Regions from separate parts of the Gracilibacillus saliphilus genome, predicted to be linked through region 1. Evidence: predicted binding sites of a transcription regulator. Region 1 holds the regulator's gene; each other region holds the start of a gene.
What was found. Region 1 encodes LexA, which represses DNA repair genes until DNA is damaged. Its sites were predicted from a motif close to CGAACATATGTTCG; they were not measured.
Positions count from the first base shown of each region.

Region 2: the regulator LexA is predicted to act here: its motif matches at 2,200-2,213, upstream of uvrB (excinuclease ABC subunit UvrB).
Region 3: the regulator LexA is predicted to act here: its motif matches at 1,554-1,567, upstream of GHT08_RS07715 (RpnC/YadD family protein).
Region 4: the regulator LexA is predicted to act here: its motif matches at 2,405-2,418, upstream of GHT08_RS18650 (YhjD family protein).

Region 1 covers NZ_WJEB01000001.1:837,220-841,514, reverse strand. Annotated here, with positions in the region: gene GHT08_RS04095 (DUF896 domain-containing protein) at 1-205, opposite strand, end outside; gene GHT08_RS04090 (YneB family resolvase-like protein) at 319-966, opposite strand; gene lexA (transcriptional repressor LexA) at 1,229-1,849, shown strand; gene GHT08_RS04080 (hypothetical protein) at 2,077-2,805, opposite strand; gene GHT08_RS04075 (N-acetylmuramoyl-L-alanine amidase family protein) at 3,230-4,153, opposite strand.
Region 2 covers NZ_WJEB01000001.1:261,499-265,793, reverse strand. Annotated here, with positions in the region: gene uvrA (excinuclease ABC subunit UvrA) at 1-150, opposite strand, end outside; gene uvrB (excinuclease ABC subunit UvrB) at 156-2,141, opposite strand; gene GHT08_RS01055 (peptide chain release factor 3) at 2,380-3,960, opposite strand; gene GHT08_RS01050 (DEAD/DEAH box helicase) at 4,114-4,295, shown strand, end outside.
Region 3 covers NZ_WJEB01000004.1:303,739-308,033, reverse strand. Annotated here, with positions in the region: gene GHT08_RS07720 (hybrid sensor histidine kinase/response regulator) at 1-1,423, opposite strand, end outside; gene GHT08_RS07715 (RpnC/YadD family protein) at 1,631-2,629, shown strand; gene GHT08_RS07710 (extracellular solute-binding protein) at 2,778-4,286, opposite strand.
Region 4 covers NZ_WJEB01000038.1:9-4,303, reverse strand. Annotated here, with positions in the region: gene GHT08_RS18675 (DUF3939 domain-containing protein) at 1-59, opposite strand, end outside; gene GHT08_RS18670 (competence protein ComK) at 252-782, shown strand; gene GHT08_RS18665 (hypothetical protein) at 846-1,076, opposite strand; gene GHT08_RS18660 (RNA polymerase sigma factor) at 1,066-1,563, opposite strand; gene GHT08_RS18655 (hypothetical protein) at 1,550-1,921, opposite strand; gene GHT08_RS18650 (YhjD family protein) at 1,989-2,384, opposite strand; gene GHT08_RS18645 (TVP38/TMEM64 family protein) at 2,572-3,240, shown strand; gene lepB (signal peptidase I) at 3,298-3,843, shown strand; gene GHT08_RS18635 (hypothetical protein) at 4,020-4,157, shown strand.

The DNA.
Region 1 (4,295 bases):
GTTTTAATTTTTCCGGAGTGACATCATTCCCGTTCGGGTCAACCACAGTCATCCCCTTCATATGATTTTTAAATGATTTTCTGACATTTTTCAGATAGGCTTCACGCAAAGATTTTTGTTCCTGCTTTTCTTCATCTGATAAACCTTCTGTTTTCGCTTTATTTGCTAATTCATTAATACGAGCAATTTTTTCCTTTGATAACATAGAGATTTGACACCTCTTTTCTATACCATAATAACGATTGATTTATTCTAGTTTACAATGAAAAAGAGTATACACGAATCGTATACTCTCTCTTTATTCTAATCTTGATTTAATCAGTTTTCAAGTGATTGGTATTCCTGATAACGGCGATGCACAGTTGCTTTAGATACATCGTAACCCATTCCTCTTAAAATCGACGCGATCTCTTGGAAGGTTAAATTATTCCCTTTTAACCTGACTACTTCTTCTATCGGAAATTCTTTTCGTTCTCTACCTTTGGCGAGATGCTGATTAGAAAGATTTTCAGCTGGATTAAATCCATTATTTACTGCCTTCTTCATCCCTCTTTTTATTTTTGCATTGTGTAATTTCCTTTGGTATTCCTCTACTATCGAGACAATTTGTAGTACCATTGAATCGCCTTCCGATAGTTGTAATTCACCATGGTGTGAAAGTGTATATATGTTGACATTTAAGCGATTTAACTGATGAAGTAATGCTATCTTTGTATTTCCTCTTCCAAGTCTTGTTTCATCTTGAATGAGTAGTGTGTCAGCCTTTCCGCTTTGAAACTCCTCTAACATTTCAAAAATACCTTCTCGTTCAATCTCATATCCACTCTGTTTTTCTTCTATTATATTGATGATTTCGAAATTATATTTATTTGCAAACAACTGCAATTCTTCTTGCTGCCGTTTAATAGAAGTTTCTTGCGCTTCCTTTTCTGTACTCACACGACAATAAATGATTGCTTTCGTCATAGATTTACTCCTTCATTTTATAAACTAGTTACTGCTGAAACATAAAAAAAGACAATAGCTAGTATAAAAGCAACCAAATAGAAAATGTCAATCTTAGAAATATTTTTTAACATGATAAATCCCTCCACAGAACTTTTGTTCGTACTTTTATTATACACGAACAGGTGTTCATGTCAACACTTTTCTCGAACGAATGTTTGTAAATCTAATCTTACTATGCTATACTTTGATTAATAAATAATACGTATAAGGGGATTTAAATATGACAAATCTATCAAAACGACAAGAGGAGATATTAGCTTATATTAAAGAGCAAGTAGAGCTAAAAGGATATCCACCATCTGTTCGTGAGATTGGAGAAGCAGTTGGTTTAGCATCAAGTTCAACCGTTCACGGTCATCTAGCCAGATTAGAGAAGAAAGGTTATATTAGACGTGATCCTACTAAACCAAGAGCGATAGAAGTACTTCCACAAGATGGAGAACTGGAAATTCCGAAAACAGAAGCTACATTTGCGCCAGTTATCGGGAAAGTAACGGCCGGTCTTCCTATCACAGCAGTCGAAAATATTGAAGAATATATTCCGATTCCGCACAATGAAATGCATGTAAGTGAACAGTTATTTGTATTGATTATTGAGGGAGACAGTATGATTGAAGCAGGAATATTAGATGGAGACAAGGTAATTGTCAAACAACAAAACACAGCAGAAAATGGAGATATTGTAGTTGCAATGACAGAAGACAGTGAAGCAACTGTAAAACGTTTCTTTAAAGAAAAGGATCATATTCGCTTGCAACCTGAAAATGCAACAATGGATCCGCTAATCTATGATAATGTCAGTATTTTAGGAAAAGTAGTCGGTTTGTACCGAAATATATAGTATATAGACTTAATAAGGTTTAATAAAAAAAGTGCGACCTATAAACGGTAGCACTTTTTTAACTATAATTTTATTACGGTAACTCCATGGCATTAAAAAACTTCCGCTATTTTCCTTTTTTCATAACATAAATTCTGAGCAGTTAAGGACAAATATAAAGGGATAAGAAAATAACCCCGACACTTAAAGTGCCAAGGGTTACCATGAATTTACACTGTTGTTGGAGATTAGCCTAGCAAGCCACCATTTGGTGGTGCAGGTAAAGTGAACGATGGCGGACCATTTGTGTCGTCACAACGGTTTGGATTTACATCACAAATATTTCCTTGTGAATCCTGGATAACTGGACGAGTTACAGTAATCGTTGTGCGTAAAACCACTTTAAATAAAATACCTTCAACTAATTCAATTCCAGCAGCACCTATCACTGGAACTCCAGGTTGAATGAAAGTTCCTTCCACTTCCAGAGGTGTTTCTTGTACGATATCTTGTGGACAAGCTCCTGGAAAATCAGTATGCTCTTGGAACGGAATGGTAGTATCTAAGGTAACTGGTAGTTCGATACCTAAAATTGACACCGTAATAGTAACTGGAAGAAGCCCGATATTAACAACTTTATCCTTAATAACACGAGCATTTTGAGTCACAGCATCCACATTCGGAGTAAGATTAACAGATACAAGATCGTCTAACACTCCTAAACCTGCAAATGCGGTTATAGGTAAAGTCACCTCTGCAACCTTTTGTACCGTTTTTGTTCCAACAAGTGAATTGACAACTACACAATCGTTCGTTAATTTAGCTGGTTCAAGAGCAGGTTTTTTAACATTACACTCGCAGCCTGCCGCTTGTTTTTTAGGTGGACATGGACAATCATGCTTTTTCCTTCTGGTTTTCGGTTTTATAGGAATTTTTCCGGGAACTTCCACTTTTACACCACAATTATGATGAGTCACTTTATTTCATCCCTTTCTGTTGTTTTTTAACCCAATTTCGGATTCTCTATATTTTACTTATTTTGATTGTTTTTGTGTGGGCATTCATTACATAATATGGTGTAAAAGTTCAAATTTTAATTTATGAGTAATTAAAGCTAAGAAATATATTCAAAGAAATGTAATTTAAAATTAAGTTATCAAATAAGAAACTAGTATTATTAACTACTTAACAATAAACAGATAGACTCGCCCATAAATGGAAACGACTTTATCACGGTATGCTATCGTCTGTAAGATTACCACTTCAAACTTCGAGTAACACGATGATAAAGTTATGCTCAGTGGTGGCCAAAAACCTAACTGAACAAAGGCTTTATTTTGAACAAGGAGTACATTCCAAATCGCTCCTTTGTTACAGCGGTTTTTTTGTATTCATGACTCACTAGAATGTTCCATTGTTTAAATTCTGTTGCAATTCTTTCACGACAAGTGAAGGTTCACTTAATTTTCCATCTACCACAGTACCTAGATATTGCTGGAGTTTCCGGATTGTTTGTGGTCCTAAATAACCGTCAATCTTAGCGCCAACCTTACTTTGTAATGCCTTAATAACTAAGCTACCGCCTTTACCAAAAGTGATACCTGATACGATCTTTGAGGTAACTTCATTGCGTAATTGATTGCTGATAACACCATCAACCACGGTTCCAAGATATTTTTGAAGTGCTCGTGTGGTTTGTTCTCCCCACCATCCATCTATTTTTAGGTTGGCTTTCTTGCTCTTTTTCCTGCCAATAACTGCATCAGGATTAATTGCTTTGACTTTTTCTTTCAAATTGAATATTTTAATCAAACCATCTACATGACCTTGAGCAATGCCCTCTAAAAAAGAATCCTTTTGTAACCTAGCTGCATCATCTTCAGAATCAATAAAGCCATTTTCCGTTAGTAATGCTGGCATATTAGATTCACGCAGCATATGGAAATTAGCTTTTTTTTGACCACGATTAGCCAAATTAACTTGACCAATAATGGCTCGGTGCATCACGTTACGATACTTAGCTGAATGTGAGCTATTAGATAATCCATTATAAATATAATCTTCATAGCCAGTTCCACCACCTGCGTTAATATGAACAGATACTAAATAATCTGCTCCCCATTTATTAGCATCATTCGTACGTTGATTTAACGATAATGTTTTATCGGTAGTACGACTTAGACGAACAGACAGGCCTTGGTACTGATTTAATTTTTCTCTTATATTCAACGATATAGCTAAGTTTAAATCTTTTTCTCTTAGCCCGTATCCCGTTGCACCTAGATCATTACCACCATGACCTGGATCAATATAAATTTTAACCATCTTTATCCTCCTCTGATCACCAAACTCTTCTCGTAATACTTCCGTCAGTTTTTTGTCACTTACTTCATTTATATGCTTAAACTTATTTGCTAGGTTGGACGGTACCATTACATCAACCTAATTAAGATTCTTGAAGATCAAT
Region 2 (4,295 bases), 580 kb from region 1:
CTCGGCATAAATTGTATCAAAAGCTAATGATGATTTACCTGAACCAGATAATCCTGTTAAAACAACTAACTTATCCTTAGGAATATCTATGGATATATTTTTTAAATTATGAGCACGAGCTCCTTTTATTGAAATGGATTTTTTAGCCATTTATTTCACCCTTCTGCTTTCAATTCTAAAACAAGATCACGAAGCTCTGCTGCTCGTTCGAAATCGAGCTCGCGAGCCGCTTGTTTCATTTCGCTTTCCATTTTTTCGATTAAATCTACTTTTTCCTTCTTCGACATTTCACTTACTTGTTTTGCTGAACTATCATATTGTTCTTCATCTTCTGCTGCCATCGTAGCACGGATCACGTCGCGAACTCCTTTATTGATCGTTTGCGGTATGATGCCATGTTTAACATTATAGGCTTGTTGTTTATCACGACGTCGATACGTTTCATCGATAGCGGTTTGCATCGAATCGGTTACTCTGTCGGCATACATAATAACCATACCATTTTCATTACGAGCCGCACGCCCCATGGTTTGAATTAAGGAGCGCTCAGAACGTAAGAAACCTTCTTTATCAGCATCGAGGATTGCCACAAGCGACACTTCGGGAATATCTAACCCTTCACGTAAAAGGTTAATTCCAACTAATACATCATATTTCCCTACTCGCAAGTCACGAATAACCTCAATTCGTTCTAATGTTTTTATTTCCGAGTGTAAATAAGCTACTTTTAGCCCAACTTCTTTTAAATAATCGGTTAAATCCTCTGACATTTTTTTCGTAAGTGTTGTTACTAACACTCGCTCATTGCGATCGACTCGTTTGTTGATTTCACCGATTAAATCATCTACTTGACCATCGATTGGACGAACATCCACTTCTGGATCTAATAAACCTGTTGGACGGATAATTTGCTCCGTCATTTCAGGTGTATGTTCTAGCTCGTATGGTCCTGGCGTTGCAGATACATAGATCAGTTGGCTTACCTTTTTCTCAAATTCTTCAAATGTCAATGGACGGTTATCTAATGCAGACGGTAAACGGAAACCATGATCGACTAATACCTGTTTCCGTGCCTGGTCTCCATTATACATCCCACGAATTTGCGGTAAGGTAACATGAGATTCATCAATCACAATAAGTGAATCATCTGGAAAATAATCAATTAATGTATAGGGAGTCGAACCAGGTTCTCTTAATGTAAGATGGCGGGAGTAGTTTTCGATTCCTGAGCAAAAGCCCATCTCCTCCATCATTTCTAGATCATAATTAGTTCGTTGCTCCAAACGTTGTGCTTCTAATAATTTATCTTCTTCGCGGAATTTTTCTAGTTGTTCCTGTAATTCTTTCTTGATGTTTTCCATTGCTACTTTTAATTTTTCTTCCCGAGTAACGAAGTGAGAAGCTGGAAAAATCGCAATATGTTCACGATCACCGATGATTTCACCTGTTAACGCATCTACTTCACGAATTCGATCAATTTCATCACCGAAAAACTCGACCCGGATGCAATGTTCCTCTCTTGAAGCTGGAATAATCTCGACCGAATCACCACGAACACGGAAAGTACCACGTTGGAAATCAATATCATTTCGAGCATACTGAATATCGACAAGACCTCTTAATAACTCATCTCGGTCTTTTTCCATACCTACTCTCAAGGATAACACTTGGCTGCGATATTCTTCCGGCGAACCTAGCCCATAAATACAAGATACACTAGCAACAATTAAGACATCATTACGTTCAAACAATGCAGATGTTGCGGAGTGTCGCAATTTATCAATTTCATCATTGATGCTCGCATCTTTTTCAATAAACGTATCTGTAGATGGTACATATGCTTCTGGTTGATAATAATCATAGTAACTAACAAAATATTCAACTGCATTGTTCGGGAAAAATTCTTTAAATTCACTGTAAAGCTGACCCGCTAATGTCTTGTTATGTGCAATGACTAATGTTGGCCGATTAATCTCTTTGACCACATTACTGATGGTAAACGTCTTCCCAGTCCCAGTTGCTCCGAGCAAAGTCTGGTGACGTTTCTTTTTCTCAATGCCTGTTACCAGCTCCTTAATCGCTTTAGGCTGGTCCCCTTGTGGCTGATAAGGTGCTTGTAATGAAAAAGTTTGTTCTTCCACCTTGATACCTCCGTTCTCATACTACTTGTCATATTATACACTATATTCCAATAAAAAGCGAACAAATATTCGTTTTGATTTTTGATTCTCTTTCTTCATTATAACCAAAGCTGCCGGGATGATAAAAAGATATGATGTAATGAAGGGGGAGTAGTGGATCACAGAGCTATGTTAGGAGTTACTATCAACTTTTGAAATTTACTAAAAACCACAGCTATCACAGCTGTGGCTTTTCTTATTATGTGGTTTGATCGTATTGGTTTACCTCGTATAAATCAATCAGGTCGATCTCTGGATGTTTATCAATGAACCATCTTAATGCGAAATCATTTTTAAACAACACAAGGAATTCGTCTTCACGGTCTTTCACTAACAGATTACGTTCATCAAATAATGTTGGATCGACTTGTTCTTTTTTAAGCCAACGTGGAATGCGATCACCTATTGATTCAAGCATTACTTCTACGTTGTACTCGTTTTTCATCCGATGCTGGAACACTTCATACTGCAACTGTCCTACAGCGCCGATGATCATCGAATCGGTTGGATAACCGCGGAACAATTGGATCGCACCCTCCTGTACGAGTTGCTCGATCCCTTTTCTAAACTGCTTCGCCTTCATCACATTCTTCGCTGTTACGCGCTGGAACATTTCAGGTGGGAATTGTGGCAGTTCATCATATTGAAATGACTTCTTACCCTCGATCAATGTGTCACCAATTCGGTATGATCCTGGATCATAGACACCGATAATATCACCGGCATAGGCTTCTTCTACCGTATCACGTGAGGAAGCAACAAATTGTTGTGTCTGCCCCAGGCGAATACTTTTCCCTGTACGAGCAAGTGTTGCATTCATCCCGCGCTCGAATCGGCCGGAGCAGACTCGTAAAAAGGCAATCCGGTCACGGTGCTGTGGATTCATGTTTGCTTGAATTTTGAAAATGAACCCGGAAAAATCAGGATAATCAGGACTGATGACTTCTTCTTCGGTACGACGTGGTCCTGGCGCAGGAGCCATATCGATGAATGTATCGAAAAAGGTCTGGACTCCGAATGGAGCGAGCGCACTACCGAAAAATACCGGTGTTTGCTCGCCAGCTAATACACGGTCTAACGAAAATTGATCACCTGCTTCATCCAGCAATTCCAATTCTTCCACCGTATCCTGATAGGTCGGATTATTATAAATTTCTTCCTCTTTTTCCATCTCAGCCATAGGTATATAGGTTTCTTCTTCATTACCATTAAAACGGATAAATTGATCATGGTAACGATCTAATATACCTAAGAATCGTTTTCCCATACCGACCGGCCAATTCATAGGATAGGTTTCAATATTCAGGACATCCTCGATTTGGTCTAATAACTCTAACGGTTCGCGTCCTTCCCGGTCTAATTTATTAATAAACGTGAAGATCGGTATCCCACGCATTTTACAAACTTTAAACAGCTTGATCGTTTGGGCTTCGATCCCTTTGGTTGCATCAATAATCATGACTACACTGTCGACAGCTGTTAAGGTTCGATAGGTATCTTCACTAAAATCTTCGTGCCCGGGTGTATCGAGAATATTCACTTTATGCCCTTTATAATCAAAGTTCATCACACTGGAAGTGACCGAGATCCCACGTTGCTTCTCAATCTCCATCCAGTCCGATGTCGCAAATTTTCCAGATTTCTTTCCTTTGACAGTACCTGCTGAGCGGATTAAATTTCCAAACAACAATAGCTTTTCTGTCATCGTTGTTTTCCCTGCATCAGGGTGCGAAATAATCGCAAATGTTTTTCTTTTTTGCACTTCTTCTTGTAATCCCATATTGTTACCTACTTTCTGCTTAACGTACCATTTAACCTCTCCTATTTTACCACTTATCAAACAGAGTGAAAATAAAAATATCATCTGGATGGCATCAAAAACAGAATCTGATATAATATAATGATGGATTCTTTAAATAAGGATGGGATCAATTTGCAACAAATTCAAATGACAGAACAATCGATCCGCCAGCTTACTGGTGAACGTTTCTATAAACGAGGTTATCAATATTATCAAACAGGAAAAGTATACGGGCTTTCCTATAATCCGGAATCCAACTCTTGGCGCGGACTTGTAAAAGGGACAAAAATTTATACCGTTCGCATTTATTTTAC
Region 3 (4,295 bases), on a different contig from region 1:
TTGTATCTGAATCAAGCGTATTCGCATATTTATTAATAATCGATTGAGCAATATTAATCATACCATGTAACGGATTTCTAATTTCGTGTGATGTATTTGCTAAGAATTGATCCTTTTTCTTATCTTCTTCTATTAACTTTGCTGTCTGTTGTTTGTTTAGTTGTACTAAATGAATATGTCTTCTAAATAATAGGATAGCGATTAATACAATCGATATAAAGAAATCAAATGGATAGAATGGAAATTCAATTTGTCCAGTCTGTATAGCAGCTCCCCAGACGATATTGGATGTGTAACTACAAATAAATAGTAAAATAAAGATGGCATTATAATCACCATTACGTATGTGTTTCAGTGTTGTGATAAACATATAGGAAATCGATATAAAATAATATAAATAGAGAATCATGACTAATACAACAAAATGTTCAAATGGAAACAGAAATAACGTTAATGCTGACAGTAATATATTGCTTACAGAAAGTAGTCTAATAAAGGTGATGTGCGTTTTATATAAGTGATGAATAAAATGGATCATGACATACAAGGTTGTTATAAAAATAAACATGAGCAATCGAAACGAAAACTCTGTATGAAACGGTAACTGAATAAATACTTCATCGTCTATTAAATTCCCGAAAGCGAGTAACAATAACATAAGTCCAAAATAAAGCAATTCCTTCTGTGACTTACCCTTTCCTAATAAGAAAAGAGCAAATGCATAAAGGGCATGTAATAATAAAATGACAATAACAGTTAATTGAAGAAATTCTAAGGTGCTAGTTTCAGAGGTTATGGCTTCTTCAGTACCGAATAAGATAGATTTATTAATCCCACCAAAAAAAGGAATTTCATAATTAGAGGCTTGGATAATAACATCCAGTTCATTGGTAGCTTCTGGCGTATAAAATAAAGAAGTAGAAGGTCCGCGAAACGTAGCTGGCTCTTTCTGTTCAGTCGCTGGGTTATTTATAGTAGTAAGTATATCTCCATTTATAATAATTTTTGCTGCCGTATGTATATTATTTAAACGAAGGCCGAAAAAATGATGTTCTGTTTCGGGTAATAGTATCTTCAGGTGATAGCTTCCGTATCCGTAGCCTGGTGATGTAGGGTGATCACTTGCTAACGTATCACTCCAATCACTTGGGACTTTGATTAATTCTTTGTTTCCACTAGCATTCTTCGCTGGTATTTCATCTATAAAATCTTCGGGATAGAAAGACCATTCGCCATTTAGAAAGTAGGTTTCATTATTGGTAAATTCCGACTCTCTTAAGTCAAGGACCCCATTTTTTACTGATGGTTGTTCTGATTGATCGTGATAATGAATCCATAATAATCGAAAGGTAATAAGTAATGAAATAAATAACAGTAATATGATAAATATCTTGCTGTATGTTAATTGGTTTTGTTTTGACATGACCGTCTTCACCTCAGTTTATATGTTAATAATGATATTAGCATAGATGTTGGTAAGGGAGAAGTTGTTAGCAGTGAAGAATATATGCTAAAGATTTATTTGCACAAATAAATATAAATTAATGTATTCAGGAACGTTTGTTCTTGTGTTCGTGTTGTATTACCGATATACTATTAGTGGATATATTCACTAGGGAGGTGATAAACATTGTCTGTAATAATGAAAGTCCATGAAGACACTCCAACTTATATTGATCATGATCAGTTATTCAAACAATTGATTGGTACATTTTTTGATGAATTTATCGAAGTATTCTTCCCCTCTATACATCAACAACTAGATTTTTCCTCACTCAAACCTCTTTCAGATGAAATATTTACTGATTTGATTCACGGAGAAAGAAGACGTGCTGACATAGTTATGGAAGGTAGGTTGAAAGACCAGGATACGCTTATTATTATTCATGTAGAATCACAGAGTTATGAGCAAAAGAATTTTCATGAAAGAATGTATCATTACTTTAGTATATTGTATAATAGGTATAGAAAACCAATTATACCCATAGCAGTATTCAGTTATGATAAGGTTCGTGATGAACAAGATTATTTTGAATTAACTTTCCCTTTCCTCCATGTTTTAACTTTTCATTTTTTAAAAATAGAACTAAAGAAACAGGATTGGCGTTCGTTTCTGAGATCCAATAACCCAGTTGCAGCAGCCTTACTTAGTAAAATGGGTTATAAGAATAGCGAAAAGGTACAAGTGAAAAAAGAATTTCTGCGTATGCTGGCAAAATTAGAATTAGATGCGGCTAAAATGGAACTGATATATGGCTTTTTTGAGACGTATGTAAAATTAAATCATATAGAGGAGGAAAAACTAATGGAAAGCATACAGAACTCAAATGATGAAAGCTTAGAGGAATTTGTAAAAAAATTACCTAACTCCTGGCGTGACAAAGGATTGCGTGAAGGGTTAGAAAAGGGATTAGCGGAAGGAAGAGAAAAGGGATTAGCGGAAGGAAGAGAAATCGGAAAAGAAATCGGAAAAGAAATCGGAAAAGAATTTGGCAGAGAAGAAGGAGTAAAAATAGCAAAAAAAGATATGGCAAAGAAAATGCTGTCCAAGGGAATGCAACCTGAATCTGTCATGGAGATAACAGGCCTAACGAAAGAAGAGCTAGAAAAATTGGGGGATGAATCATAAAATAAAGGGGCTACTATGTAATTCACCAAATTAGTGTAGTAATTTGATAATAAGGCTAGATAAATTGTCAATCTCAAGTGGAGAATGATCTAATTAATAAATCCTTTATGGCAGCCCACAAGCTTAGCTTATGGGCTGCTTTATCATGTTATTCGCTGTTTTGCTTGTTGTAGTCTTCAGTATATTCTTCGATTACTTGGGCGCCGCCTGCATTTTTCCATTTCTCAATTGCTTCATCGAATCCTGCTTCATCAATTTGACCTAGGAAGTATTGGTAGGTAGCATCTTCCATAATTTGATTGAGTGTTTCAGATTTATCAGCCCAGGTTGGTGATTCTAATGCTGCTGTTGGGTCGTGAACCAAGTAATTATTGTTATCTTCATATAATTCATCTGCTTTTGCACGTGGTTCATAGTCATAGTATCCCGTATAACGGCCGTTTGTTTCTGGTTCACCAATTTCAAATGGTGTGTATGGGCGGATTTCCTGATTGTACTTGTCTTCACTTTCATCGAGAACCTTAGCAAAACCATCAATCACTTCATAATGTTCTCCTTCAATACCCCAGTAAAGTAAGTTAGAGCCTTCTGGAGTCATTAAATAATCGAAAAATCCAAGAATTCCTTTCAGTTCTTCTTCTGTTTCAACAGATTGTTTCGGAAAAATAAGCATGCTTCCGTAGCCAGGGATGGCACGCGTTCGATATTCCCCGTCAGGACCTTCGATGTAATTGTGAACATCCAATTCTACATCAGGATTAATGGCAACTGCATCACTATACATTGGTTCCACATCCCCCATAGTACCAATATAAACGCCAGCAGTACCATTCTTTAGCATTTCTTGTTGGTCTGTTTTGCTTGTTACAGGAGCATCTTTGTTGATGTAGCCATTATCAAACAAGCTTTTGAAATAATCCATTGCTTCCCGGTATTCTGGAAACATAAATTGTGGTAAAAGCTGCCCATCTTTTTCTCCCCATCTATTAGGTGCTCCATGCCATGTCGCAAAATTTTCAAATGTTCCGAGGATTTCTCGGTCTGTTAAACCAATGGTGTCATCCTGGCCATTTCCATCCGGGTCATCTTCAGTAAATGCTTTCATCATTTCGTATAATTCATCAAGGTTGGTTGGTGTATCAAGTCCTAGGTTCTCAGCCCAATCTTTTCGATAAATAAGTCCTTGGCGAGATAGAGGTCGGCCTGCGTAAAGGGTATATAGCTTACCATCGATCATTGTATTTTTTAGAATATCTTCATTTAGTTTGCTCAAGTTAGGAAACTCTTCAAGGTAGGGTCCGATCTCCCAGTATTGTCCATCACGCACTGCTTCTTTTTGTTGATCTAATGTCACGTCTTTTAGTAGAAATACATCAGGGAGATTTCCGGTTGCAATTTGTGAATTCAATGTTTCTGCATAGTTATTGTCAGGCACCCAGCGAATATCTAATTCTGTGTTGGTAGCTTCTTCTAATAATTCTTCGAGGCGACTGTCAGGTACCTCTGGAACATGCAAGTTAAACATCATGGAAATTTCTTGTGGACCATCATCATTATCTCCATCATTTGAAGCGCTTTCATTTTTGGAACAAGCAAATAGAAACAGAGCTAATGATACAAACATGAGAAAAGCCAGTCGAATTTTATTTTTTTCCATCTTTCACAC
Region 4 (4,295 bases), on a different contig from region 1:
AATGATATATCTTTTGTAGGGAATTTTTTTGTTTCTTTTTTCTTTTTCTTAAACCACAATTATTTCACCTCATTTTTTTGCGAAAATTTTGTTGAAAATGACCACTCAGTTGCCTCTTTTAAGCAAATTATAGCAAATTTCTGCTAGATTGATAGTCTAACTCGAAATTTCGGGCTATTTTTTGTTATTTTATATCCAATTTTATCAAAAATTGCTACATTATAGTGGAATAATTTAAAGGAGGAAATGAAATGGAAATTTTAATGGAGAAGGTTCGGGAAATCAGTCCAAAGACATTAGCAGTGGTCGGTTATGAAGCAGATGGGAGGTTTTTAACCCGTGTGATTGAGTATGAAGAAGTAGATGATTATGAAACAACATTTAGTACACAACAAGTGATGGATGTTACTTGTAAAGCTTTTGGTATTAGTTTAAAAGGGTTGATTGAAGGATCAAGAATGTTAAGTGGCATCACGCATAAACCACCAATTGCAATTGACCGGATAAGTGGGATGTATTTTTTTCCGGTGGAATCCCCCTTAAGAAAAGCTTGTACATGGATTGCGCATTCACACGTTCTCGAAATAGAAAAGATAGAACAGCACTTAACAAGGGTCGTTTTTAAGAATGGGCGTGAATTAGTGTTAGAGGTTTCTTATGCTACAATGATCAATCAATTGTACCGTACTGCTCAGTATCGCTACTTGCTTAGTAATAAAATGGAGCACATTCTTGAGGCTTCTCAGCATATTGCGGAATCGAAATGGCATAAAAAGAGATAAGATGATGACGGCTAGAATAAAACCAATAAGGCTCTTACCTTATTGGTTTTATAGGTTTATTAGCTAAATGAATAGTAAAGGTATTGAACAAAGTAATATGATCATAGGAAGCAAAGCAATTGTTAACGGTGTCCATTGCTTGGAGATAAGATCTACTGGATTTTTCGCTGGCGCATAAAGACAGTTTGCGATTTGTTGGGATAATGATTTTTTCAATGGAATATCTGGTACATCTACTTCAAATTCATCTAATTTTTGTTTTAATTCCTCGGGAATATCGTGTTTATTCATCATCATCAACCTCCAATAGGTCTTTTAGCTTTTTTAATGAACTGTGTAGTCTTGATTTTACTGTCCCAATCGGAATTTGTAAAATAGCAGCAATCTCTTTTTGACTTAAATCATGATAATAAGTAAAAATAATTACAGCTCTTTGTTCAGGTGATAGTTGTTGTATGGTAGTGCGAATCGTAATCTTTTCTTCTAGTGATACTGGTTCTTTTTGGTTCTGTTCATATAAAAACGGGAGTAGTTTTTTGAACTTGTTCCGTCTTTTTAGTTTCGTCATCGTTAACTGGTAAGCAATTCTGAATAAAAAAGTGCGAATATGGGACTTAGACGGATCAAAGTTCATTTGATATTTTTGAAATTTGATAAATGTATCCTGGACAATATCATAGCTTAACGCTTCATCTTGCGTGTAGCGGTAGGTGAACTGATAAATTTGTTGATGGTAAGTGGTAAATAACTCTTCCACTTGGATATTATCATTTGAATTCATCAGACCACCGCTCTTTAATTCCTTTAAATACATATGCTAATCGCGTAATAAACCAAATGAATGTAATTAAAGAAAAAACAAATGTTTGGTGAAGAAAAAATTGTATCCAATGGTTGTCGATATTTTCACCGGAAAGCAAGAATACAAATAATCCGGTAATACAGATAAACGTATAAACAGCAGATGCAATAATGGTATAATCCCATCTAGTCCAGTAAAAATAAAGATCTGATTTTTTAAAATCGATATTTCCTAGTCTGTCCTTGACTACTTTTTTGTTCATAGTAGCAATGAGTGTGACAAACAATCCGCCCAAAATAAAAGCAACAATCGTACTGATCAACCAACCTAACTCCATTTTATCATCTCCTTCATTTACTTATACCATGAACGGAGATGAAAAGTTCACTATTTTCTTAAAAAAATTACAGCTTTACTTCTTCTTTCGAGGAAGACGTTGATTCATAAGCATGTGCAAGTAATTCCTCTAAGATTAGCTCGACTTTTTTACGAATAGCTGGATTAAAGTAATTACGTTTTTCCTCTTTTCCTTTACAGAGGAATAGATAAGATGTGAATGAATCATTTTTTTCTGCTGCAACGACTTTAATTTTTTCCTGATACATTTGTTTGCGCAATTTTCTTCGTTCTTCGGTTGCGTTTTTTTCCATCTTTTCCAACAGCGCAATATATGGTTCATTTATCTTAAAAGGGGATAGTTGGTTCATTTTTTGTAAATCATGTTTAATAACCTTTAAGGCCATTGATAAAAACAGAAAACGTGATGCTAATTTCCATTCTTGTTCGTTTAAATATCTCATTTTCCATTTCCACCTCCAAGGGAACGTTTGTTCTATTATATACCCGAATCGCTAAAAGATGCAACAAAATTGTAAGAAAATCAGATAGAAATTTAAGGATTTAAGTGAAAGATTAGGAAAACAGTAAAAAAAATATTAAAATAAAAATAACTCATTTTTTTGGTCAGGTGAAGGAGTTAAACAAGGTATGATTACATATAATATAAGTAATTTAGATAATATTGATGTGGAAGAGATTAGAGAACTAGTCGAAGCAAATGAATTTGGACAGTTAGTTAACTTCTTACTGCAAAGTTATGAAAGCTTAGGTCCTATTCCTGGCTTCTTACTTCCGTTTATTGAATCTTTTCTTCCCTTTTTACCCATTATTGTATTTGTGATGACGAATGCTGCTGCATATGGTTTGTTGGAAGGGTTTCTTTTATCATGGTCTGGTACTAGTGCAGGTACGATTGCTGTTTTTATTTTGGTGAAACGTTATCGGCATCTAAAACTATTTAAATGGTTAAGAAAGAATAAACAAGTATCTAAGATAACGAACTGGCTAACCCGTCATGGATTTGGTCCATTATTTATTTTACTTTGTTTTCCGTTCTCACCTTCTGCAATTATAAATGTTGTAGCTGCTTTATCAAGTATTAATTTCTATCAATTTGTATTAGCTGTTTTGCTTGGGAAAGGGGTCATGGTCTTTACCATATCTTATATCGGAGATAGTGTAACTTCTTTTGCACAAAATCCAGTTAAAACGATTATATTAGCGGTAGGGGTATTGGTTCTTTGGATTGTAGGGAAATATATAGAGAAATATTTACACAGAAAATCCAATGAAAAAATTGGAGATAAAAAGGGTTAGAAACTTCCGAAAGGGGGTAAATTAGTTAATAAAGAGAGTCCTTTGGAGTGAAGGTATATGGATAAGAAACGTGTTTGGTCAATTGTGCGAATTGTTGTAATTGCATTGGTGTTGGCATTCTTTTTCCGATCTTATTTATTTGCAAGTTATGTTGTGAATGGTAAGTCGATGGAACCGACACTGCATGATGGAAACTTATTAATGGTCAATAAGATAGTATATGATTTAAAAGATATCAACCGTTTAGATGTCATTGTTTTCCATGCCAATGATAAGGAAGATTATGTGAAAAGGGTAATCGGAAAACCTGGTGATCATATTGTTTATCAAGATGATAGGTTATATATTAATGGAGAGGCAATTGATGAACCATATTTGGATCCATATCGGGAACCGAATAAAGTACTTACAGAAGATTTTACTTTAGAAGAAATAACCGGTGAAGAAGTCGTACCAGAAGGGAATTTGTTTGTATTAGGTGACAACCGAACGAAAAGCTATGACAGCAGAGCGATTGGTTTCGTGAAAGAAGAAACAGTGGTAGGAAAAGTAGATATCCGATATTGGCCGATGTCAGAGCTTAACTTCCAATTTATAAACTAAATAAAGGTAAGCGCTTTAATTAGGAACTCAATCCAAAACTGTTTATGAATGGATTGAGTTTTTTAGTGGAATTTTATGGTATAATATGGTGGGGATAGAAGGGAAAATCATAATGGGGAAGGAGATATAGCAATGATCTCTGAATTAAAAATGAGCGATTTAATAGGTGTCAGCATTTGATAAACATAGATGGGCATATGGAAGTGAAAGCCATTATACAGGGCAATAATCCTGGACGTATCTTTGTAGACAACCCAAAATCTCCTGATGCTGCATTTATGTGGCTTGGGAATAATGATGGATTTATTTTATAAATGTTCACCAGAAAACTCGTTACTTTAGTGATGAGATGAATGGTGAACGGTTTTGACAGATCGTTTGTTCTGGTATATAATAATAAACAAGAAACGTACGTTTGCGTTTGTTGGGGGCTTCTAAAAAAAGGAGAGGTG